DNA from 2 places in the Pararhizobium sp. LjRoot255 genome. Region 2 is predicted to be linked to the other one. Evidence: riboswitches for the same ligand, from Rfam matches in the RefSeq annotation. Region 2 holds a riboswitch; the other holds the start of a gene.
What was found. Region 2 has a riboswitch for S-adenosylmethionine ahead of metA (homoserine O-acetyltransferase MetA). Riboswitches for the same ligand answer to the same signal wherever they lie in the genome.
Positions count from the first base shown of each region.

Region 1: it holds a riboswitch for S-adenosylmethionine, as region 2 does, so the genes downstream of both, ACSQ2W_RS05130 (O-succinylhomoserine sulfhydrylase) here and metA (homoserine O-acetyltransferase MetA) in region 2, are expected to answer to the same signal.

Region 1 is NZ_CAXUPQ020000001.1:1,028,181-1,039,850, reverse strand. It holds gene ACSQ2W_RS05150 (aspartate aminotransferase family protein) at 390-1,589, shown strand; gene argF (ornithine carbamoyltransferase) at 1,637-2,548, shown strand; gene ACSQ2W_RS05140 (Hsp33 family molecular chaperone) at 2,828-3,817, shown strand; gene apaG (Co2+/Mg2+ efflux protein ApaG) at 3,830-4,222, opposite strand; gene ACSQ2W_RS05130 (O-succinylhomoserine sulfhydrylase) at 4,448-5,632, opposite strand; SAM riboswitch at 5,679-5,757, opposite strand; gene ACSQ2W_RS05125 (2'-deoxycytidine 5'-triphosphate deaminase) at 5,867-6,964, shown strand; tRNA gene ACSQ2W_RS05120 (tRNA-Gly) at 7,033-7,106, shown strand; gene ACSQ2W_RS05115 (glycosyltransferase family 2 protein) at 7,346-9,241, opposite strand; gene ACSQ2W_RS05110 (transporter substrate-binding domain-containing protein) at 9,335-10,204, shown strand; gene ACSQ2W_RS05105 (tellurite resistance TerB family protein) at 10,338-10,748, opposite strand; gene ACSQ2W_RS05100 (thermonuclease family protein) at 10,801-11,619, opposite strand; gene ACSQ2W_RS05095 (S24 family peptidase) at 11,633-11,670, opposite strand, start outside.
Region 2 is NZ_CAXUPQ020000001.1:1,812,037-1,823,706, forward strand. It holds gene ACSQ2W_RS08855 (LON peptidase substrate-binding domain-containing protein) at 1-639, opposite strand, end outside; gene trxA (thioredoxin) at 769-1,752, opposite strand; gene ACSQ2W_RS08865 (prolyl-tRNA synthetase associated domain-containing protein) at 1,822-2,331, opposite strand; tRNA gene ACSQ2W_RS08870 (tRNA-Gly) at 2,576-2,650, shown strand; gene ACSQ2W_RS08875 (hypothetical protein) at 2,754-3,002, shown strand; gene ACSQ2W_RS08880 (hypothetical protein) at 2,996-3,376, opposite strand; gene ACSQ2W_RS08885 (SDR family oxidoreductase) at 3,527-4,294, opposite strand; gene ACSQ2W_RS08890 (aldose epimerase family protein) at 4,342-5,358, opposite strand; gene metA (homoserine O-acetyltransferase MetA) at 5,576-6,502, opposite strand; SAM riboswitch at 6,572-6,649, opposite strand; gene ACSQ2W_RS08900 (RNA polymerase factor sigma-32) at 7,093-7,959, shown strand; gene ACSQ2W_RS08905 (LacI family DNA-binding transcriptional regulator) at 8,034-9,092, opposite strand; gene ACSQ2W_RS08910 (M48 family metalloprotease) at 9,448-10,959, opposite strand; gene ACSQ2W_RS08915 (thiamine ABC transporter ATP-binding protein) at 11,243-11,670, opposite strand, start outside.

The DNA of each region.
Region 1 (11,670 bases), 780 kb from region 2:
TCCTCCACCGTACCCCGGACGAACTCCGAGGCTGAAACGCGATAACTCTTTTGGTGACTAGGTCCGCCGCATGCGTTCTAGTAATTAATTGTTAAGGTAGAGGTAGGGGGACTCGCTGACAAGAGTCCCCGGAATCCGAGCGAATCGATTTTCGAGTTTTCCCCAACTTGCTTGGCATGCGTGGCATTTTTGCAAGAGCGTACGGTCAAAAAAATCGATGTCGCGCTGGCGGCGTGAATTGCCGCAAATTACCGGCTTTTGTTGACATTGCGGTGCGAAATGAAGATAGTGATTTTGCCGCCGCGAGGCGGCATTTTGATTTTTTAAGGGCTGACCTCAGTCCGAGCTGAGCCGAAACAATCACCGTGATGATTGAGGAGACATGCGCCATGGCCGATGCCACGCCGCTTTATGACACATATGCCCGCGCCCCCTTGCGGTTCGAGCGCGGCGAAGGCGTCTGGCTGGTTGCGGAGGATGGCACGCGCTATCTCGATTTTGCCGCCGGTGTCGCGGTCAATTCGCTCGGCCATGCCCATCCGCACCTCGTTTCGGCGCTGAAGGAGCAGGCGGACAAGGTCTGGCACCTCTCCAATCTCTATGAGGTCCCCGGACAGGAAAGCCTGAGCCGCCGGCTGACTGAAGCCACCTTTGCCGACAAGGTATTCTTCACCAATTCGGGTGCGGAAGCACTGGAATGCGCGATCAAGACCGCGCGGCGCTATCACTTCTCCAAGGGGCATCCGGAAAAGTTCCACATCATTACCTTCGAAGGCGCCTTTCACGGCCGGACGCTGGCGACCATCGCGGCCGGCGGTCAGGCAAAGTATCTCGAGGGTTTCGGTCCGAAGGCCCCGGGTTTCTATCAGGTTCCGTTCAACGACATGACGGCGCTGAAAGCGGCCATCACGGAGGAAACCGCCGCGATCCTGATCGAGCCGATCCAGGGCGAGGGTGGCATCCGCACGGTACCGAAGGAATTCCTGCAGGAAGTGCGCTCGCTGTGCGACGAATACGGCCTGCTTCTGATCCTCGATGAGGTCCAGTGCGGCATCGGCCGGACCGGCAAGCTGTTTGCCTATGAATGGGCAGGTCTCACGCCCGATATCATGGCGGTCGCCAAGGGGATCGGCGGCGGTTTCCCGCTCGGCGCCTGCCTTGCGACAGCGGATGCGGCTTCCGGCATGGTCGCCGGAACGCATGGATCGACCTATGGCGGCAACCCGCTGGCAATGGCTGTCGGCAACGCGGTTCTCGATGTTGTATTGGCTGATGGTTTCCTGCAGCATGTCCGCGATGTGGCGCTGGTTTTCCGCCAGGGCCTCGCTTCGCTTGCCGATCGTTTCCCCGATGTCATCGAGGAAATTCGCGGCGAGGGCCTGATGCTCGGCATAAAGGCCAAGGTACCGTCCGCAGACCTGCTCAAGGCGATCCGCGCCGAGCGGCTTCTGGCCGTGCCTGCGGGTGAAAACGTCATCCGCCTGCTGCCGCCGCTGGTAACGACGGCCGAGGAAGCTCGCGAAGGCTTGGCGCGGCTCGAGCGGGCGGCCGAACAGCTGACGGCGGAACGACGAAAGGCCTCGGCCTGAACGACGTTCCCCCTTCCCATGCTGAAAACACAGGACTTTGAATAGAAATGGCCAGACACTTTCTCGATCTTTCTGCCATGACGGCAGGCGATCTGCGGGCGATCATCGAAGACGCCCGCGTCCGCAAGGCTGCCACCAAGGCCGGCACGGCCGAAAAGCCGCTTGCCGGCAAGATGTTGGCGATGATCTTCGAGAAGCCATCGACCCGCACGCGCGTATCCTTCGATGTCGGCATGCGCCAGCTCGGCGGCGAGACGCTGTTCCTCTCCGGCACCGAAATGCAGCTCGGCCGCGCCGAAACCATCGGCGACACGGCCAAGGTGCTGTCGCGTTATGTCGATGCCATCATGATCCGCACGACCGATCACACCCGCCTGCTCGAACTTGCCGAGCACGCAACCGTGCCGGTGATCAACGGCCTGACGGACACGACACACCCCTGCCAGATCATGGCCGACATCATGACCTTCGAGGAGCATGCGGGCCCGGTGAAGGGCAAGACCATTGCCTGGACCGGCGACGGCAACAACGTGTTGCATTCCTTCGTCGAAGGGTCCGCCCGTTTCGGCTATCGGATGAACATGGCCGTTCCTCTTGGTTCCGAGCCGGACGACAAGATCCTCAACTGGGCCCGCGACAATGGCGGCGACATCAAGCTCTATCACGACGCCGATCAGGCGGTTGTCGGCGCCCATTGCGTGGTGACCGACACCTGGGTGTCGATGAACCAGGAACACCGGGCGCGCGGTCACAACGTCTTCCAGCCCTTCCAGGTCAATGCGGAGCTGATGGCGAAGGCCGAAAAGGACGCGCTGTTCATGCATTGCCTGCCTGCCCATCGCGGCGAGGAGGTGACGGACGACGTGATTGACGGCAAGCAGTCAGTGGTCTTCGATGAGGCGGAAAATCGCCTGCATGCGCAGAAATCGGTTCTCGCCTGGTGCCTTGGCGCGCTTTGACGAGCGCTTTATCGCGCATATTGAAAACGGGACCGTGGCACACGATCTATGCTGCAATTGGATGACCGGCGGGTAGCTCAGCCTCCGTGCCGGTCATTCGCGTTCAGAACATCCTCCGTTCTCCTGTCTTAAGCGGGAACGAGAAGCGCAAACAGCCGTTTTTTCAGTGACGATCTGGACAAAACGGACCTGCGCAGGATCAATAGGAGCATCGGTCATCGGCTCGCCAAAGGTTCCGCCTTTGCGGCTTGTCGATGACTGAGGCCAAGGAGCAGAGTGATGACGGAAGCAGACCCGGGCCTCGGCCAGTTTGATTTTGCCGGCGACGATCATGTCGTGCCGTTTCAGGTGGAGGGCCTCGACGTGCGCGGCCGTGCCGTCCAGCTCGGCCCGATGCTCGATGCCATTCTCGAACGTCACAATTATCCGCTGCCGGTCGCCCGTCTCGTTGCCGAAACGGTGGTGCTGACGGTGCTGCTCGGCACCTCGCTGAAATTCGAAGGCAAGCTGATCGTCCAGACGAAAAGCAATGGCCCGGTCGACCTGGTCGTCGCCGATTTCTCGACGCCGGACCGGGTGCGCGCCTATGCCCGCTACGACGAGGAAGCCCTGTCGCGCGCCGAAGAAAACGGCCTGACCAAACCGGAGCATCTGCTGGGCGAAGGCATTCTCGCCTTCACCATCGACCAGGGCGCCCATACACAGCGCTATCAGGGCATCGTACCGCTCGATGGCGCCTCGCTGGAGGAGATCGCCGGCGTCTATTTCCGCCAGTCGGAACAGATCCCAACCAAGGTGCGTCTTGGTGTCGCTGAGTTGCTCGACCGCGATGAAAACGGCCAGCCGCGGCATCGCTGGAGGGCTGGCGGCATGGTCGCCCAGTTCCTGCCGGAAGCGCCGGAGCGCATGCGTCAGGCGGATCTTCACGGGGGGGATGGCGACAACGGCGAGCATGCCTTTGCGGTCGACGATCTCTGGGGCGAGGCGAGCGTCATGGTGCAGACCATCGACGCAGACGAACTGACCGATCCGACGGTCGGAACCGAGCGGTTGCTCTACCGGCTGTTCCATGAGCGCGGCGTCAAGGTCTATCCGCCCCAGGCGGTTTACGACAAGTGCGGCTGCTCGCGGGAGAAACTCCGCGACGTGCTGGCAAGTCTGAGCCAGGAGGATCTTGATCACGCGGCGCAGGACGGAATGGTTTCGGTCACATGCGAGTTCTGCTCGACGACCTATCGTTTCGAGGCAACGGAAGTGAAGCCGCAGTAAAAAGCTGCGGCCCTAGTTCAAGGTCCTAGCCTGTCCGGGGGAGTCCAGCGAAAAGGCGGGAATGTCGACCGTGAAGGTATCGCCCTCCGTCGTTTCCATCGAATAGTGGCCGAACATCACGCCTGACGGTGTATCGAGCGGGCAGCCCGACGAATATTCATAGGTATCGCCGGGATTGAGAACCGGCTGCTCGCCGATGACGCCCGGGCCATTGACTTCGTCGACCTGGCCGTTTTCGTCGGTGATGTGCCAGTAACGGGTCATCAGCCGCACAGTCTTGCCGGAAAAGTTGGAAATCAGGATGCGGTAGCCCCAGACATAACGGCTGTCCTCCGGATCGGACTGCTCCTCCAGATAGTAAGGCTCTACGGTCACCTCGATATCGCGAGTTAGCGCGCGGTACATATGCAAACCCTTTTCAAGTCTATGGGCGATATTCTACAGCAAGATGGTTTCGTCAAGAATAATGGACAGCGTAAACTGTTAGGATAGGGCACAGCATGCTCGACGGTCGCTTCGGGAAGCGGCTCGATCGCGCAGGCAGGGCGAGCGAGTTTCAGACTGAAACGCAGGCGTAGAAAAACGCCCGCGTCCGGCCGGACACGGGCGTTCGAAGCAATAAGCTGAAAATCAGGCCTTTACGGATTTCAGCGCGCGAGCGAAATCCTCGATCAGGTCTTCGCTGTCCTCGATGCCGGCGGAGAAGCGCACGGTACCGGGCGAAATGCCGAGCTCCGTGCGGGCTTCGTCCGACAGGTTCTTGTGCGTCGTCGTCGCCGGATGGGTGATCAGGCTCTTGGAATCACCGAGATTGTTGGAGATCAGCACGACGTCGAGCGCGTTCTGCAGTGCGAAAGCGGCTTCCTTTCCGCCCTTCAGTTCGAAGCAGACCAGCGTCGAACCGCCCTTCATCTGCCGGGCGATGATATCGGCCTGCGGATGATCCTTGCGGCCCGGATAGATCACGCGGGCGACCTCAGGCTGCTCGGCAAGGAAGTCGGCAACGCGCGCGGCATTCTCGCTCTGCTGGCGCACGCGCAAGGGCAGGGTCTCGATGCCCTTCAGCAGCGTCCAGGCGTTAAACGGCGACAGCGCCGGGCCGGTATGGCGGAAATAGTCGTGCAGGTGCTCGTTGATCCATTCCTTGTCGGAGAGGATCATGCCGCCGAGGCAGCGGCCCTGGCCGTCGATATGTTTGGTGGCGGAATAGACGACGATATGGGCGCCGAGTTCCAGCGGCTTCTGCAGGAGCGGTGTCGCAAAGACGTTGTCGACCACGACTTTGGCGCCAATCGCATTGGCGATCTTGGCGACGCCAGCGATGTCGACCACTTCCAGCGTCGGATTGGTCGGGCTCTCGAGAAAGAACACCTTGGTGTTCGGCTTGACCGCCTTCTCCCAGTTTTCGAGGAAACGCCCGTCGATCAGCGTGCATTCGATGCCATATTTCGGCGCCAGCGTCTCCACCACCCAGCGGCAGGAACCGAAGAGGGCGCGGGCCGCGACGATATGGTCACCGGCCTTGAGCTGGCAGAGAATGGCGGCCGAAACCGCGGCCATTCCGGATGCCGTGGCGCGGGCATCCTCGGCCCCTTCCAGCATGCACATGCGTTGCTCGAACATGTCGTTGGTCGGGCTGCCGTAACGGGCGTAGATGAAGCCGTCGGTCTCGCCCTTGAAGCGCGCCTCGGCGGCTTCCGAGCTTTCGTAGACAAAGCCCTGGGTCAGGAAAATGGCTTCGGAGGTTTCGCCGTGGTTGGAACGAGTCGTGCCGCCATGAACGAGCTTTGTTGCCGGGCGCCAGTTTTTGCTCATCGGATCGTCGCTTTCACAAACAAAAAAACCGGCCGCAAAAAGCAAGCCGGTTTCGAACCCGGCCTTTTTAGCTATTTGTTTAACGTGGCTGCAAGCCGACCGGCCAAATCACCACGGGATAAGTCCGTATTTACTGACTAGCCGCGCTTGCGTCAATTCCCGGGAACAAGAAGATATGTCACGAGGACAATTTGGTTTATGACGTGCCGTTTGCGGCAAAAAGGGAAAATGGGAATGACGAGGGCCACGGGCATTCTAGCCGATCGCGCCATTGCAGCGCTGTTTGATGCGGGGCGGCTGAAAAGTGAGGCCAAGCTGGATGTCGATCAGATCCAGCCGGCAAGCCTCGATCTGCGTCTGGGCTCGAAAGCCTTTCGCGTCCGCGCCAGCTTCATGCCCGGTCCAAGCCATCTGGTGGCCGACAAGCTCGACCGGCTGAAGCTGCATGTCATCGATCTCTCCGAAGGGGCCGTGCTCGAGACCGGCTGCGTCTATATCGTGCCGCTGATGGAAAGCCTCGACCTGCCCGCCGACATGTCGGCCTCGGCCAATCCGAAGAGCTCGACCGGCCGCCTCGACATCTTCACCCGCGTCATCACCGATCGCGCCCAGGAGTTCGACAAGATCCCCGCCGGCTATTCCGGCCCGCTCTATCTCGAAATCAGCCCACGCACCTTCCCGGTGATCGTGCGCCGCGGCTCGCGCCTGTCGCAGATCCGCTTCCGCGTCGGCCACGCATTGCTTAGCGAGGCTGAGGTTTTGGCTCTGCACGAAAGCGATGTGCTGGTCGCAAGCGAAAAGCCGAACGTCTCCGGCGGTGGTATTGCGCTTTCCATCGACCTCAAGGGCACCGGCGCCGACGGCCTGATCGGCTATCGCGGCAAACACCACACCGCCGTCGTCGATGTCGACAAGAAGGCCGAGCACGGCATCTTCGATTTCTGGGAGCCGCTCTACAGCCGCGGCCGCGACGAGCTGATCCTCGATCCCGATGAGTTCTACATCCTCGTCTCGCGCGAAGCGGTGCACGTGCCGCCGCTCTATGCCGCCGAAATGACGCCGTTCGATCCTCTGGTCGGAGAATTCCGTGTCCACTACGCCGGCTTCTTCGACCCCGGCTTCGGCCACGCCTTTGCCGGCGGAACGGGCAGCCGCGCCGTTCTCGAAGTCCGCAGCCACGAGGTTCCGTTCATCCTGGAGCATGGTCAGATCGTCGGTCGTCTGGTCTATGAGTACATGATGGAGCGGCCGGAAGGCCTCTATGGTCTCGGTCTCGGCTCCAACTACCAGGCGCAGGGCCTGAAGCTCTCCAAGCATTTTCGCGCGGAATAAATAGGCGCGGTAAAATCGGATGCCACCTTGACAGCCGGCGGCGCTTGGTGAAAACCTCGTAAGTGGTTGCGGGTATGATGTAGTGGTAGCTTGTCAGCTTCCCAAGCTGATCGTGCGGGTTCGATTCCCGCTACCCGCTCCACCTTGTTTCTCAGGGCTCTGTGAACAATGGGATGGCCGGCTCCACAGCCGGTTTGGAACTGTCTGATCTCATCGATCTTATGTGGCGTTAGCGGTGACTCGCTCCGAGGCTCGCGATGAAGTGCGTGCCGCGCAGGTTGTGAAAATGCGGATTTCGGTTGGATGGGCTAGTTTTGCTGCGTTGCAGCAAAGGCCATTAGACGGTATTAAACGGCGTCAAAGCTGCCCGGTGCGGGTTCGCTATGGTTCGTTGACCGGAACATGCGGTGTCTTGTTCCAGGAGAACGGATTGGTCTGGAGCTCAAGCAGTGCGCTCCAGGCTGCGAGCGACATGATCAGCCAGTAGAACGGCACGCACGCCCAGCGCATTCCGACGGCACGCCTTTCCCCGATCCCCATACGGTTGCGCCCGAGCGCAATGAAGACGGCGTAGCTGCCGAAGAGATTGACGATATCGCAGAGGAACAGCCAGAATGCCAGCGAACCGTCCACGTGCGTGCTGTGCTGAAACATCAGCCATGTCAGATAGAGGAGAAACCCGATGATGATGGGGTGGCAGAGCGACGACACGAGCATGCCCGCGATCAGGATCTGAAAGACCGCAAAGGACGGCCAGCCCGTTTCCCTACAGAACTGCGCAGGTTTGCGCATCAGCACCAGCCAGGTCTGCAGCCAGCCCTTGAACCAGCGCGTCCGCTGGCCGAGCCAGACCGGCAGCGTCACCGGCGCCTCCTCGAAGGTGGGTTTGAAGATCACGCGCGAGCGATAGCCGAGACGATGCAGGCGCAGGCCGAGGTCTGCATCCTCGGTCATATTGTACGGGTCCCAGCCGCCGATCAGCCGCAGCTGCGCAGTCCGGAAGTGATTGGATGTCCCGCCGAGCGGCAGCGGCAGCCCGGTCAGCGATAGCATCGGCAGCAGCCCGCGAAACAACCCGGCATATTCCACCGCAAATAGCGCGCTCAGCCAGGATTGCCGCGCATTGGTGACGATCAGCGGCGCCTGCAGGCAGATGACGCGCTCGGGCGCTGCCATGAACGCGGCATGGGCCTCGCGCAGTTGGCCCGGATGGGGCCGGTCTTCGGCATCATAGACTGTGACGAAGGTGCCGCGGGCGCCGGGCAGGGCATAGCTCAGAGCCTTCGGCTTGGTGCGCGGCAGATGCACGGGCACGATCACGATCTCATATTCGGGCGCGAGCGGCAGGGCGCGCAATGCCGCGATCGTTTCCGCGTCATCCTCTTCGCAGATCAGCTTGATATCGAGTCGCGAGCGTGGCCAGTCGAGGCGGTCTAACGCCTCGATCAACTGGGCGGCGACGCTTTTTTCCTTGTAGAGCGCAACCAGTACCGAATAGACGGGCACAGGCCCGGCCGGCCCGGCCTCCGCGCGCGCTTTTGGTGTGGAGCGCTCCTGCAGAAAGGCACAGCCGAGCGCGTAGAGCCGCACGGAAAAATTGGCCAGATAGAACAGCGTCAGCACGATATGCAGGATCAACAGGCTGATAATTGGCAGCGTGATGACGGCCCCGATCAGCGTGCAGAGCATGATACCGGCATAAAATCCCTGTTTCCCCCAGAAGGTGATGCGGGCGCTGTGAAGCGGGGTCGTTTCGAACAGCGCTCGCGTTGTCGCATTCACCCGGCGCAGGCGCCCAGCCTGCCAGGCGGCGTTGCGCACGACGGAAGGGGTCGACACGGCGAGCGACTGGCGCAGCGTCGGTGTGCGTTCAAGAAGCGCCGCCGTCTCCTCCAGCCGGGAGAGCGAAGGAACGATCACGGTGATCGGCGGCCGGCTTGCATGATGAACGCGCAGCATCTCCGGCCGTATGATCTGCGTATCCAGCCCCGCAATATCTTGCACCCGGTTCGGGTCGATGCCGGGCACGAAGTCGAGCCCGAGTCGTTCGGCAAGCGCTTCAAAATAAATGGCTTCATTGATCTCGCCGGAGGCGAGAAGTTCCTCCTCGACAGTGGTTCCGTGCTCTTCGGCCAGCAGCATAGCCTGCGCAATCAAGGGTTTGCCGATGCCCATCTGCAGCAACAGACGGCCTTGCCGTTTCAAAGCCAGCGAGAATAGCTGCGCCGTTGCGGCAGGCGGCGTTCGCCTGGCCGGCGCCTCATTTGCAGTAGCCATTCCGGAATTGTCCGGATATTCTCCGAGACGCATCAAAACCCCGCTGCCGCACGCGCGGCAATATCCCCTGTATCAACCCTGGGAATGATCATAGTGGTACACGCGTTCCGTGCATTCCTAAAATTCTGTGGGTTTTTCACGCTTTGCGTGCTGACGATTGCATCTTTTTCGGCCCTTTCGCGCGCCGCCGGCGTCCACGACCTGCCTTTGTTGTTTGACGCGCGCGAGCGGATCGCGAAACCGGACTTGAGCGGTCTGGCGCGACTGCGCTTTTTGACGACGGTGGATTTTCCGCCGTTCAATTTCATCGATCAGTCAGGCAAGCTTTCAGGCTTCCATGTCGATCTGGTGCGGGAAATCTGCCGGGAACTGGAGATCGAGGCCAAATGCCAGATCCAGGCCGTGACGTTTGCCGAACTGCAGCCCGCGCTCGAAGACGGGCAGGGAGAGGCAATTGTCGCAGGGATCGGCGTCAGTCCCGAGCTTCGCCAGCGCTTCGCCTTTTCCCGCGCCTTCATGAAGCCGCCGGCCCGGTTCGCGGCCAATCGGCGGGCCATTGGCGGCGATCTTTCGGTGGGCGCGCTTGGCAGCAGGCCGGTCGGTGCGGTGTCGGGAACCACGCACGAAGCGATGCTGAAGGCGTTTTTCCCGACGTTCGAGGTCAAGTCATTTCCGACCCGCGACGCCATGCTTGCGGCGCTGAAGGAGGGGACGGTTGCCGTGGTCTTCGCCGATGGCATGCAACTGTCCTTCTGGACGGCAGGCAGCGATGCTGCCAATTGCTGCACGCTCCTCGACGGCGCCTATTTCTCGCAGCGTTTTCTGGGGGAGGGCCTTGCGATCATGAACCGCAAGGGTGATACGGCGCTCACGCAGGCGATTGATCACGCTCTGCTTGAACTCTCCCGCAAGGGCCGGCTCAACGAAATCTATCTGCGGTATTTCCCCGCCGGCATCTATTGATCGCGACCCCTCCACGCCTTTCGAAACGGCAGGAGCAGCGACCAGAAAAGCCGCGCCGGCAGGGATAGGTTGAAAGCATCAGTTATATGGAGAGATTGAACCGGCAATCCCAGGCGGTTTCTTCGCCGACCCCTTATCTGCGGAAGCGGGCAATGGCGCTGCGCTCGATGGCGGCACAGGTGAGCTTGTCGAGATCCAGCCGGTCGCGCAGAAGCTGCAGCAGCCGGATTTCCTCGTTTCGGATGGAATGGTCGGCGGCGGCAAGCTCTACGGCGACGGCGTAAGCCGTATCGTAGAGGCGGGGAGGGAGCGCCTCCCGTACCACCTCAAGCGCGATATCCAGCCCTTCGGGCCCGTCGAGGAGAGCGCCGCATTCCCGCGCCACATGCACCAGCCGGTCATCGTCGAAGCCGTCGAAGACCGGCAGGAAGCGGGCAAGCCGGCCAATGCGTTCCAGTTCGCCATCGGTCATGGCCTTGTCGACCGCCGACATCATCACCATGACATAGATGAGAGCTTCCTGAGGGCTGAGGTGTTCGGGCATGACATATCCGTGCTGCTGGGACTGGCAAAGAGGTATGGACTGGCGCTGCTTCTTACAAGTCCGGCTCGAGCGTATCGGCGTCGGTTTGCAGTCCCCCAGGCACCGCGGTTTCATCAAGCGGCACCGGGGTCGCGCTCAAATCCCGGGGATCGTCACCGAAAAAGCCGAGACGGGATCTCTTTGCCGCTTCCACCTTGTCCTCGAGCGGCGATCCAGCCTTGGCTTCCGCCCAGCCGTTTTCGGCGAGCCAGGCTGCAGGATCGGTGCTGTTGACGGTGCAGGTGGTGGTCAGGGTGCCCTCCCAGCCGTTTTTCGGCACGTCGCATAAAAGCGCGCGCGCCCTGAGGAAATTGCGGAATGCGGTACGCGCCACGACGCCGCAGGGCCAGCTCTTCCCGTTAGCCTCGCAGGTCCGCCCGGCCGTCTGCGCGATGAGCCCGTCAAGCTGCAGCAGGCGGTCGCCGTCGAACTGGATAAGACCCGCCGACAGGGCGACCGGGTGGCGAAGGACGGACGGAATGGGTTCCGGTTTCGCCACGGGATCGGACAGGGCCTTGCGGGCCTCGATCCGCTCGGGCGGCTTTGCCGTCACCTCCGGCAAGCCGAATTGTTCCGGCGCGATGTCACGCACGGATTTGCCCTCGGGGTCGGCCGTGCTGCTTTCCGCGGGATCGATCGGCACGGCCTCGTCACTGTCCGTTTCCGCCTCACCCAAATCGGGCACATCGCTCAGGTCCGGCGTCTCGAGCGTGAATTCGGGGGCTGCAGCGTTTTGCCGTCCCTGAATGACCGATGCGCCGTTTTGCAGAAGCGCGGCCGTCACAAAAATGCCGAGCAATCCGCCGGCGGCGGTGGTGAGGTGCCGCTTCATGAGGAAAACTGTCCTATTGGCTCGCCCAGATGATACGGGCTATCCACTCGA
Region 2 (11,670 bases):
GACGATCTCGGTGATGGCGATCAGCGTTTCGGCGCGGGTCTTGAGGTCAGGGGCCTCGAGCAGCGCCTGCTTCTCGGCCGGGCCGTAGGGTGACATCATCGCCATGGAATTGACCAGCGTGGCGTTGCTCGCCCGCTCGACGCTTTCCCAGTCCGCTTCCAGCTTGTTGGCGTCGAGATAGGCCCGGAAGGCGGCAAGCAGGGCTTCCCGGTCGACCTGGGCTTCATCCTGCGTCCCGGCAAGATCGGCGGCGAAGGGCGCGATGTGGAAATTGCGATAACCCTTCGTCGGATGCAGTTCGTTGAACAAGCGAAAGCGGCAGATGCCGGTCAGCGACGTCAGGTAGCGGCCGTCCTCCATCTCGGCGAAGGAGGTGATCCGGCCAATGCAACCGACCTGGCAAAGCGCCTGCACATGCGCCTGCCCGGCTTCCTCGCGCGATTCGCCAAAGGAGGGCTGGACCATGCCGATCAGGCGGTTTCCGGCCAGCGCATCGTCGAACATGGCAAGGTAGCGCGGCTCGAAAATGTTCAGCGGCAATTGCGAGCCGGGAAGCAAAAGCACGCCCGTCAGCGGAAATACCGGAAGCGTATCCGGCAGGTCCTGAGGCCTCAGATAACGTGCATTTCCCACTTGCATTTCTGACCATACCCCGTCGCTGTCAGGCGCTTCATTGGTGATTGCGGCTCGCGCGGCTTACGGGCCGCCGCTTATGGACAAGAAATGGTGCACCAACCTGAAATCTCAAGAGAGCGCGTCACAAAGGTGTCACGAGAACAGGATCGACGACAGTTTCCGCCGCGCCGAAAGCGTCGCCGCGTCCATCGGTCCCCAGACCTCGAAGAATTGCAGCAACTCGCGCCGGGCGCCGTCGTCCTCAAAGGCCCGGTCGCGCGTCATCACCTTCAGGAGGTGATCGGCAGCCGCCGCGCGGTCGCCCTCGACATTGCGGATCTTGGCAAGCTTGATACGCGCCGCGTGATCCTCGGGATCGGCAGCGAGCAGTTGCTCCAGTTCATCGGGATCGCCGAGCTTGCGGGCTTCCTCGATCTGGTCAAGTTTTTTCAAGACGGCAATGATGGCGGCATCCTTGGCGAGCGCCTCGGACAGATTGGACAAGACATCGCGCGCCTGCTCAAGGTCGCCGGCGGCGATCAGGGAATTGGCAAGGCCTGCCAGCGCCGCGGCATTTTCCGGATCTGCCTGCAGCACCGCGCCGAAAAGGCCGGCGGCGTTCTGAAGGTCGCCCTGGTCGAGCAGCGTCTTTGCCTCGGTCAGCGCCGCCTCGATCTCGGCTGCCCGGTCATCGATCACGGGACCGGCGATCTTGTCGATGAACTGGCGGATCTGGCTTTCAGGAACCGCTCCCATGAAGCCATCGACCGGACGGCCGCCGGAAAAGGCGATGACGGCGGGGATCGACTGGATGCCGAGTTGGCCGGCGATCGACGGATGATCATCGATGTTCATCTTGACGAGCTTGACGCGGCCCTGAGCCTCGGTGACGACCTTCTCGATGACCGGCGTCAACTGCTTGCAGGGACCGCACCAGGGCGCCCAGAAATCGACGAGAACCGGCTGTTGGCGCGAGGCCTCCAGCACGTCGCGGGAAAAGCTGGCGGTGGTCGTATCCTTGATCAGATCGCCGGCAGGTGCCGCTGCGGGAGCCTTGGCCGGCGCGCCGCCGTAGCTCGCCGTCGCCGTCATCTGGTTGCCATAGGATCCTGCATAGGGGTTGTCGCTGCCGCTCATCCATGTCTCCTCGCGGACGTTTCGTCCGTCTGCCCGTCACTGCTCGGTTTTCCCGTCAAAGATCGTATGTCAGGACGTCACTTTCAAGACAAGCGGTTCATGTCCCGTCGCCTCGATAAAGCGCAGGAGATCGCTGGAGGCGATCGAGGTCGTCGCATCATTGGCGAGCGGATGGCAGTTGACGATCTCGTCCTTCATCAGTTCCTCATCGACAATGATCTTCACTTGCCTTTCGGTGTCGTTGATCACGCCGAAGGCGGTGACGGCGCCGGGAATGACGCCCAGATATTCCATCAGCTTCTCCGGCTTGCCGAAGGAAACCTTGCTGGCGCCGCCGATGATCGTGTGCACGGTCTTCAGATCGACGGTCGCGCTCTCTTCGACGGTCAAGAGGAAATAATTGTCCTTCTTGTCCTTCACGAACAGGTTTTTTGTATGTCCGCCGGGGATCTCGTCGCGGAGCGCCACCGATTCGGCGACGGTAAAGACAGGCTCGTGCCGCTTGGTCGTGTGCGCGATGCCGAGGCTGTCCAGAAACTGGAACAATTCATCCGGCGTCTTCGGCTGCACTTCACTCATGGTGGGTTCCTTCGGCTTGGAAAATGGCGGTCATCATTTACGGCGAAGGGCAGACAAGCGCAATCGTTGCAATTGAGAAGGCTGCAAAACGCCCTGTTTTCAGGGGCTTGCGGCATGCCGGCAAAAATTTCTTCCACAAGCCGTCATTTCCCTGTTGCATTTGGAAAACGGCTGGGCCATATAGCGCCCGTCGCCGCAACGCAGCGACCTTCGGCCACCGACTACCCCAGGCCGTCGACAATGAGCGGGTGTAGCTCAGGGGTAGAGCACAACCTTGCCAAGGTTGGGGTCGAGCGTTCGAATCGCTTCACCCGCTCCATTTTCTCTTATAAATCCATTGAATTAGATCGTCCGCGTGCGGCCGCAACGCTTCAGCCTTCTGCTGGTGCTTCCAGCAGAAGCGGTTTCCTCTCGACCGCTTGGTGCTTTCGCATCTTGCCGCGCAGATGCCTTGCGACCTCGCGCAGGCCGACCTTGCTGCCCCGTCCGAGCCCGGCAAGGACAAGATCAGCAGCAATCAACGGATGTTTGCGCACGACGCGCAGGATGACGTGGGCGACGGCGGCCGCCGCGGCGCGGTCGGCTATGGAGTGGCCGAAGCGCCTTTCCAGGAAGCGCTCCAGCCGCTTGGTCTTTATGACGGCATCTTTGCGCGGCGCCGGCCTCAGTGAACGACGGCGCCGCGGCGAGGGCCCTTGTTTGCTGCCTTGCGCACTTTTGCCTGCTTGCGCACTTTTTTTGGCAGGGCCGAATCCGCCGCGTCGCGCACCACCTCCGTTGCGGCCTGGGCAGCGCTGCGCATGGCATCGGTGGCGAGGTCCATGGCTCTGGCTCCCTTGCGCGCACCCTTCTTGGTCGCATCGACGATCTCCTCCCGTTCTTCGACGAGAACGGCAGCGGCTGCGCCGGCACCCGCCGTCAGCGCATTGGCAAGCACGTCGCGGCCGAGATCGCTGCCGAGCAGCGACCGGATGACGGACGATTTGCGGATGGATTTCGGGACCTTAAAACCTGCGACTTTCTTCGGGATCCTGTTCTTTGCCATGTCGGTACTCCTTCTTGGCGGTGAACGCAGGAGACCTCCCGGCTGTTCCCTATTTTCTTTAGCCGGATGCGCAAAATCGCCCCCGAGGGCCTTTGAAAAAACAATCCCCTGACCGCAATGCAGGCTATCGGTCGCTCCAGAGTTTTCCGCTCAGCCACGCCCCACATACGGCATCTTCGTCGCCATCACCGTCATCGTCAGTACGTTTGCGTCGAGCGGCAGGCTCGCCATGTAGACGATGGCGTCGGCGACGAGTTTGGTGGGGATGGTCGGTTCGCTGGCGGTCTCGCCATTGGCCTGCAGGACGCCGCCGCTCATGCCGGCGGTCATGTCGGTCGAAGCGTTGCCGATGTCGATCTGGCCGCAGGCGATGTCGAAGGGGCGGCCGTCAAGGGCTGTCGATTTGGTGAGGCCGGCGATGGCGTGTTTCGTCGCGGTATACGGCGCCGAGAAGGGACGCGGCGTCGAGGCGGAGATCGAGCCGTTGTTGATGATGCGGCCGCCGCGCGGCGTCTGCGCCTTCATCAGTTTCACCGCCTGCTGGGTGCACAGGAAGGCGCCGGTCAGGTTGGCGGCGACGATGGCGTTCCACTGTTCGAAGGTGATGTCTTCCATCGGCACGGCAGGCAGGCTCATGCCGGCATTGTTGACGAGCAGGTCGAGGCGGCCGAAATCATGGGCGATGGTCTGAAACAGCGTGGCGACCGATTGCGGATCGCCGACATCGGCGGCGAATGCCCTGACCGTGCCGGTGGTGTGCATGGCCATATCTCTTGCGGTCGCTTGCAGGACATCAGAGCGGCGGCTGGAGATGACGACGGTGAAGCCGTGGTCGAGCAGCGCCTCGGCAATGGCACGGCCGATGCCGGTGCCGCCGCCGGTCACCAGTGCGATCTTGTCGTGTGTCGGTGTTGTCATCGGTCGAATCCTCCGCAGCTCAGGCCATCGCCTATCTCAGCAGGATGTCAGCTCCGGGTAAAGACGTAGTCGGTTTCCTGCCGCAGTGTCTCGCCGGGCCGCAGCACGGCCTGCGGGAAATTCGCGTGGTTGACGGCGTCCGGCCAGATCTGCGTTTCAAGGCAGAAGCCGGCAAAGGGGCCGTAACGGCGGCCTTCAAGGCCGGGGACGGGGACGTTCATCTTGAAGCCGGTGTAGAACTGCACGCCGGGCTCGGTGGTGCGCACCTCCAGCGAAACGCCGGAATTGATGCTGCGCACCAGGGCGACGGACTGCTTCATGCCGCGGGCGCCGGAAAGACAGAAGTTGTGATCGTAGGCGATCTTGTCGCCTTCCATCTGGCGGCGCAGCGGCGTCATTGAGCGCAGGTCGAAGGCGGTGCCTTCGACGCTCGCGATTTCACCGGTTGGCACCTGCAGCGCATCCGTCGGCAGATAGTGATTGGCGGCGATCATCGCGTCGTGGCCGAGCGCGTCGGCGGCGCCGTCGAGATTGAAATAGCTGTGCTGGCAGACATTGCAGATCGTGGCGCGGTCGGTCGTGCTCTCGTAGACGACATTGAGGACGCCGCCATCGGTCACGGCATAGGTGCAGGTGACGGTGCAATTGCCGGGATAGCCGGCGCGGCCATCAGGATCGACGATCGTGAGCACGACACGATCGTCGGCTTTTTCGACGATGGTCCAGAGACGCTTGGCGATGCCGTCGCTGCCGCCGTGCAGATGGGTCAGGCCCTTCTCATTGCATTCGAGCTGGTAGGCGGTGCCGTCAATTGCGAGGCGGCCGCCGCCGATGCGGTTGGCGTTGCGGCCCGGCGTCGCGCCGAAATAGGGGGAGTGATCGAGGTAGTCCTGAAAATTCTCGAAGCCGAGAACCAGCGGTGCTGCGTGTCCGTCGAGGCGCAGGTCCTGGATGACCGATCCCCAGGTGAGGATATTCACGGTCAGCCCGCCGCCGCGGATGGTCAGGCGCTGAACCGGTTCGCCGGTCGGCAGATGGCCGAAGATTTCAGTTTCTGTCTGCACGGCTATTGTTCCTCCACTTTTCCCGGCGGCAAACTGCGTCATTTCGAGCAGGGCGGCAACCGAAAAGTCATACAATTCACGGGTGGATTGCCGGCACCGAAAGCGGACACACGCAAGCGCCGGCAGGCGGTTTCGTACAAGGCCAGACAGGCCTTCCGGAGGCGCCGCCATTCCGCTTCGCCGGCGCGTCCGAGCGGCCCGATCACCGGGCTTGTCGTCATGTCCTGTCCTTGCCGATATCGGCGAGATCATAGGGCGTTGTCTGGTAGATATCGTTGATCCAGTTGCAGAACAACAGGTGCGCGTGGCTACGCCAGCGGTTCTGCGGCGGCAGTGACGGGTCGTTGTGCGGGAAATGGTTGTGCGGCATCTTGATCGGCACGCCGGCGTTCACGTCGCGGAAATATTCGTCCGACAGCGAGGTCGAATCATATTCGACATGGTTGAAGACGTAGAGGCGGTTGCCCGCCTTCTCATGCACGAAACAGACGCCCATCTCGTCGGATTCCATCAATATCTCGAGCCCCGGCACCTTTTCGATGTCGGCGCGGCGCACTTCGGTCCAGCGCGACACCGGAATCTGGAAATCGTCGGAAAAGCCGTTGAGATAGACCGAGGCCGGGTTGAGATTGTGGTGGCGGTAGACGCCGAAGGCCTTTTCCTTCAGCGTGTATTTCGGCACGCGGTGGAAATGGTAGATCGCCGCCATGGCGCCCCAGCAGATGTTGAGCGTCGAATGAACGTTGGTATGCGTCCAGTCGAGGATCTGCTGCATCTCCTGCCAATAGGTCACGTCCTCATAGTTCAGCATCTCCACAGGCGCGCCGGTGATGATGAGACCGTCGAACTTGCGGTGCTTGACCTCGTCCCAGGTGTTGTAGAAGGCGAGCAGATGGTCTTCCGGTGTGTTCTTCGCCTTGTGGCCGCCCAGCCGGATCAGCGAAAGCTCGACCTGCAGCGGCGTGGCGCCGACGAGGCGTGCCATCTGCACCTCGGTCTTGATCTTGTTCGGCATGAGGTTCAGGAGCCCGATCTGCAGCGGGCGGATGTCCTGACGGATCGCCGCGGTTTCGGTCATGACCCGCACGCCCTCTTTGACGAGGGTTTCGAAGGCGGGCAGCGTATCGGGAATCTTGATGGGCATGGGCAACACTCGGGTCAGGACAAGCGGAACAAAAAAACCGGCAACGACAAGATCGCTACCGGCCCGCCTGCTTGCGCATGCACGGCCCTTTAGCGATTTATTTAACGTGGCTGCAAGCCGGCCGGCCAAATCACCACGAGACGTCTAAATAGCGCCTGTCTGCGTTGGAATCAATGAGGGACGCGCGGCTGCGCAAAGCGGGCGCCGGTCGCGCGTTCTTTACCTTCGGGCTGACCGCTTCGCCGACATGCCGGCGGCAGCGCCGGGCCGCGGTTGTCGACCAGGGGCAGCGTCCCGGTCTTCGCGCTGGCCGACGTTGTCGTGGCCGCCGGAAAAATGCGCGCGGCCGCAAGATACGGCAACGCAGCATGGAACTTATTCGCTCCCCGCGCGTTAAGACACGTTCAGTCCTGACCTGCGCGTGTCGTTGCGGAACGGACTGCCACCCGCGGCCCTCTCTTCCGGCCTCGGCTTCTAGGCAGGGAAGTAGGGCGGTTCGAATGCTGGTCAAGCTTAGGCAGCGGAAATCCCGAAACACGATCGACTTATCGTTCAGCGGCACACCCCGTGTGCCCCTCATGGAGTAGCCGATGAAAAACCTCTCAGCAGACAGGCGCATGATCAAGATCGCCATGGCGGCCCCCTATCTCGAACGGGATGAGGAGCATGCCCTGGCGCTGGCATGGAAGGACCATAACGATCAGGAGGCCCGCAACAAGATCGCCATGGCCCATATGCGGCTGGTGATCTCGATGGCGTCGAAGTTTCGCAATTTCGGCCTGCCGATGAGCGATCTGGTGCAGGAGGGCCATATCGGCCTGCTGGAAGCTGCCGCCCGCTTCGAACCGAGCCGCGAGGTTCGCTTCTCGACCTATGCGAGTTGGTGGATCCGCGCCTCGATGCAGGATTATGTGCTGCGCAACTGGTCGATCGTGCGCGGCGGCACGTCTTCGGCGCAAAAGGCCCTGTTCTTCAACCTGCGCCGCCTGCGCGCCAAGCTCGCCCAGGGTGACCGGCAGCTGACCGCGCGCGCCGTGCACGAGGAAATCGCCGTGGCACTCGGCGTCAGCCTTGCCGACGTGCAGACGATGGATGCGCGCCTCTCCAGCAATGATGCCTCGCTGCAGGCGCCGATCTCGTCGGGCGATGTCGACAGCGGCGAACGGCTCGATCTTCTCGCCTGCGACGCGCCGCTGCCGGACGAGCAGGTCTCCGAGATGATCGACCAGGAACGGCGGCGCACCTGGCTCAGCCACGCGCTTTGCCAGCTGAACGAGCGGGAAATGAAGATCATCCGCGCCCGCCGCCTTTCGGAAGACAGCGCCACGCTTGAAGAGCTCGGCGCCGATCTCGGCATCTCGAAGGAACGCGTCCGCCAGATCGAGACCCGGGCGCTGGAGAAGCTGCGGATCGCGCTCGTTGCGGAAGCACCGGTGCTGGCGTCGCTGCCGCATTGAGCGGTAACGCAGGACGTCCGGCGCCAGGCACCGAAGTGTCGCATTCGGGTCGAAGTCGCGACCTTCGAAGTCTGTTATGACCGCGGGCGCGCGGTGCTGCCTCGGATGACCAGCGTCACGCCGAGTGTTTCCTGCGCGCAAGGCAATGCGTCATCAAGGATGGCGCTTACCGCCCTGCGCGCAATCTCTTCAAGCGGTTGTGCAATGGTCGTCAGTCCCGGCTGGGTCGTTGCGGCTTCAGGGACGCCGTCGAAGCCGACAACGGAGACGTCGCCTGGCACCGCGAAGCCATTTTCGGCAAGCCATTGCATGGCAAAGAGAGCAATGCGGTCGGACATCGCCAGGATCGCCGTTGGTGGCTCCGGCGTTGCAAACAGGGTCTCGAGCGCCGCATCGACGCTCGATTTGTCGTTACGCGTACCGTGGACGGGCACGTTTTCGCGCTCGATGCCGAATTCACTCAATGCCTGCCAATAGCCAAGTGCACGATCGCGCGAAGTCGATTTCAAGGACCGAATTGCCTGCTCGGGCGTTACCGCCCCGACATGATCATCAGAATGTCCTATGGCCAGAATGGCAAACCGCCGGTGCCCGAGCTCCGCCAGATGGCGCGCTGCCGCGGCGGCGCCCGCGGTATTGTCAATTCCGATCGTCGGGATCGAAGCGTCTCCGTCATCGAAGGCCAGGGCGATGAACGGCAGCTGCCGCCGTCTTGTCAGCTCGACGAGCTTTTCCCCGCCTTCGACGCATAACAGGATAAAACCATCGACAAGCGCGCTGTTGATATTCCAGGCCAGTTTTTGCTGATTCTGCGCCGACACCAGCGCGATGCCGGTGCCGGTCGCGTCGCACACCGCCGCAATGTTCGTCATCACCGCCCGCGCCCACGGATCTTCAAAGAAATACGCCAGCGGCTCGATCGCGGCAACGCCGATAGCGTTGACCCGCCCGGCCCGCAGCAAGCGCCCTTTCATGTCCGGTCCATTGTAGCCGAGCTCTCTTGCCACCTCGAGGACACGCTCGCGCACCTCTTCGCGAACCACCTCTGGCCGGCTGAAGACATTCGACGCCGTCCCCTGTGATACACCGGCCGCCTTGGCGAGGTCAGCCAGTCTTACATGTCCTTTTGTCAAGATAGCTCCTGCGCCACGCAAACCAGCCTCAACCTAGCAGAAGTTTGTATCGATTCAAATCCCTTGACTTTCTTCTCGGAAGGGGTAGATTTTGAATCGGTTCAAAACTTCATCGCATAAATATTGAATCGATTCAACCTGGAGAACACCATGATCCCGATAGCCTGCCTGTTCAGGGACATCTACAACGACCGCTGGGGCGACCCGCGTTATCCGACCCCTGGGGATCCGCCTGCCTGCGCAGGGCCCCTGCCTCGGCTTCGCGTTCACCGGCCGAGCGCCTGGTCCCTCACCCTCCCGATTGATCGGCGCCTTCGGTAACGAGATCAGACGTCCGGCGCCGCTCGTTCCGACCTTATTCCGAGATGATCTTGACCCTGTCGCCCGGCTTCACGGTCGATGTCACCTGCATGGCGTTGATCAGGCGGAAGAGATCGAGCTTGCGGTCGGTGCCCATCATCCGGGCTGAGAGCGTCGCCAGCGTATCGCCGGGCCTGACCGTGACGACGCGGATGCGCAGCGGCTTCAGCGCGGCCGCTTCCTGCGGCGTCATGCGGCGGAAGGAGGCCCGCAGGACTTCGGCCGTCGGCTCGAGGCTCGGTGCACCCTTTGGCACCGCCGTCAGGAAACGGTAGATCTGGGTATCGATGCGGATCACCGTGACGTCGAAGTCCCAGCGCTCGGCGGAGGCGCGCGCGCGCGCGGCCTCAAGTCCGTTGATGGTGATCGGCCGGATGGTGTCAGGCTGCAGGCCCGTGACCCAGCCGCTGGCGATATAGTCGGTCAGGCTGCGGCGCTGCGTATCGGCAACGCCATCGAAGCGGATGGCAACCTCGCCCGGTCCGGTCGCCAGCACCGCTTCCGCCTTGTTGTCGATCTGGAAGCCGGCCGGCACGTCGAAACGAATGCCGAGCTTGCCATGCAGGAACGTCTGGCCGCGGACGTAGCCTTCCTGCGGGCTGTCGCCGTAGAGCAGTCCTTCGATGCCGGCGAGATAATAGTCGCGGCCGCTGTCGCCGACCGTTCCTTCCGCACCGAAAGCCCGCGCATGGCGGCGGGCGAGATCGACGCGCTGCGGCGCGCTCGGATGGCTCGAGAGGAAGTCGAGGCTCTGGTCGCTGTCGGGATCGACCGAGGAGAACCGGCTATAGGCCGCCATCGCATCGAGGAAACGGGCGGCGGAATAGGGATCGTATCCGGCTTCACCGAGCATGCGCACGCCGATGACGTCGGCCTGCAGTTCCTGGTTTCGCGAGAAGGCCGCAAGCCTGAGCTTGCCGCGCGCCAAGGCCTGCTTGCCGGCGAGGTCGCTGGAGAGTACTTCGGAGACGACGCGGCTGGCAATGACCTCCGCCTCCTCGCGCTGCTGCCGCTCGATACCGTGATTGGCCGTGACGTGCGCCATCTCGTGGGACAGCACCGCTGCCACTTCCGACGCATCGTCGGCAAGCGCCAACAGGCCGCGGGTGACGTAGAGATAGCCGCCGGGGAGCGCGAAGGCGTTGATCGCAGGCGAATTCAGGATGGTGATGCGGTAGGACTGGTTCGGATTTTCCGACACCGCCGTCAGCGCGCCGGTGATCCGGGCAACGAGACGTTCGGTCCTTTCGTCCTTGTATTCACCGCCATAGCTCGCGACGATGCGCGGGTGCTCGCGGGCGCCGACCTTCGCGCGCGGGTCGTTCTTCTGCACCTCCTCGACGATCTGCGGTGTCGAGGACGGCGCGACCTTCGGCTCATAGGTCTGTTCGATCAGCGACTGACAGCTGGAGAGAAGCAGCAAACCGGCGAGCGTGCTTGCGGCACGCAGCGAAAGGCCGAAGCTTTTCTCCGGAGACTGCGGATCCGTGCCTGTCGTTCTGTTCATGCCTCAGCTCGTTTCCAGTCTTTCGGGCCAGCCCCGCAAACATCTCGCGGTCCGCCCCCGCGAAAATTCGGTATTCTTTACAGCCGCGTACATAGGTCAGGCAGCCATTGCAGCAATAGGACTGCTGTAGCCTATTCACGCCACGCGTGCCTAGCATATGCCCATAGAAATAGTTGCCCCGTGATATCCCTGCAACGGATACGCGAGCATGGCGCCGCCGAGATTTCGCGCTTGGCCGTCGCATAGGCCAACGTTCAAATTGTGGCAATCATGGCCGGCGATGTCATTTTCCGAGAAACCGCGCAATGGCGGGACTATCGATATGGTCAAGGAATTGCGCCTTGGATTCGTGCAGCAGGACACGGCCCCCGTCGAGGAAGACGACGCTATCGGCAAGCGCCCGCACATCGTCCGGATGGTGCGTGACGATCAACATCGTATTGCCCTCCTGCCTGTGCAGATCGATGAGCAGGCCGATCATGCCCGAGCGTAAGCCCGGATCGAGCGCCGCGAAGGGCTCGTCGAGAAGAAGGACAGGTTTGCGCCGGACCAAGGCGCGCGCGAGCGCCACCCGCTGACGTTCTCCGCCGGACAGCGTCGGTGGCAGCCGCTTGCCGAAGCCTTCGAGCCCGACGCGCATCAGCGCAGCCGCGATTTTTCCGCGCTCCTTCACGCCCAGTCTCAGGGCCGGATCGATGCCGAGCGCGATAT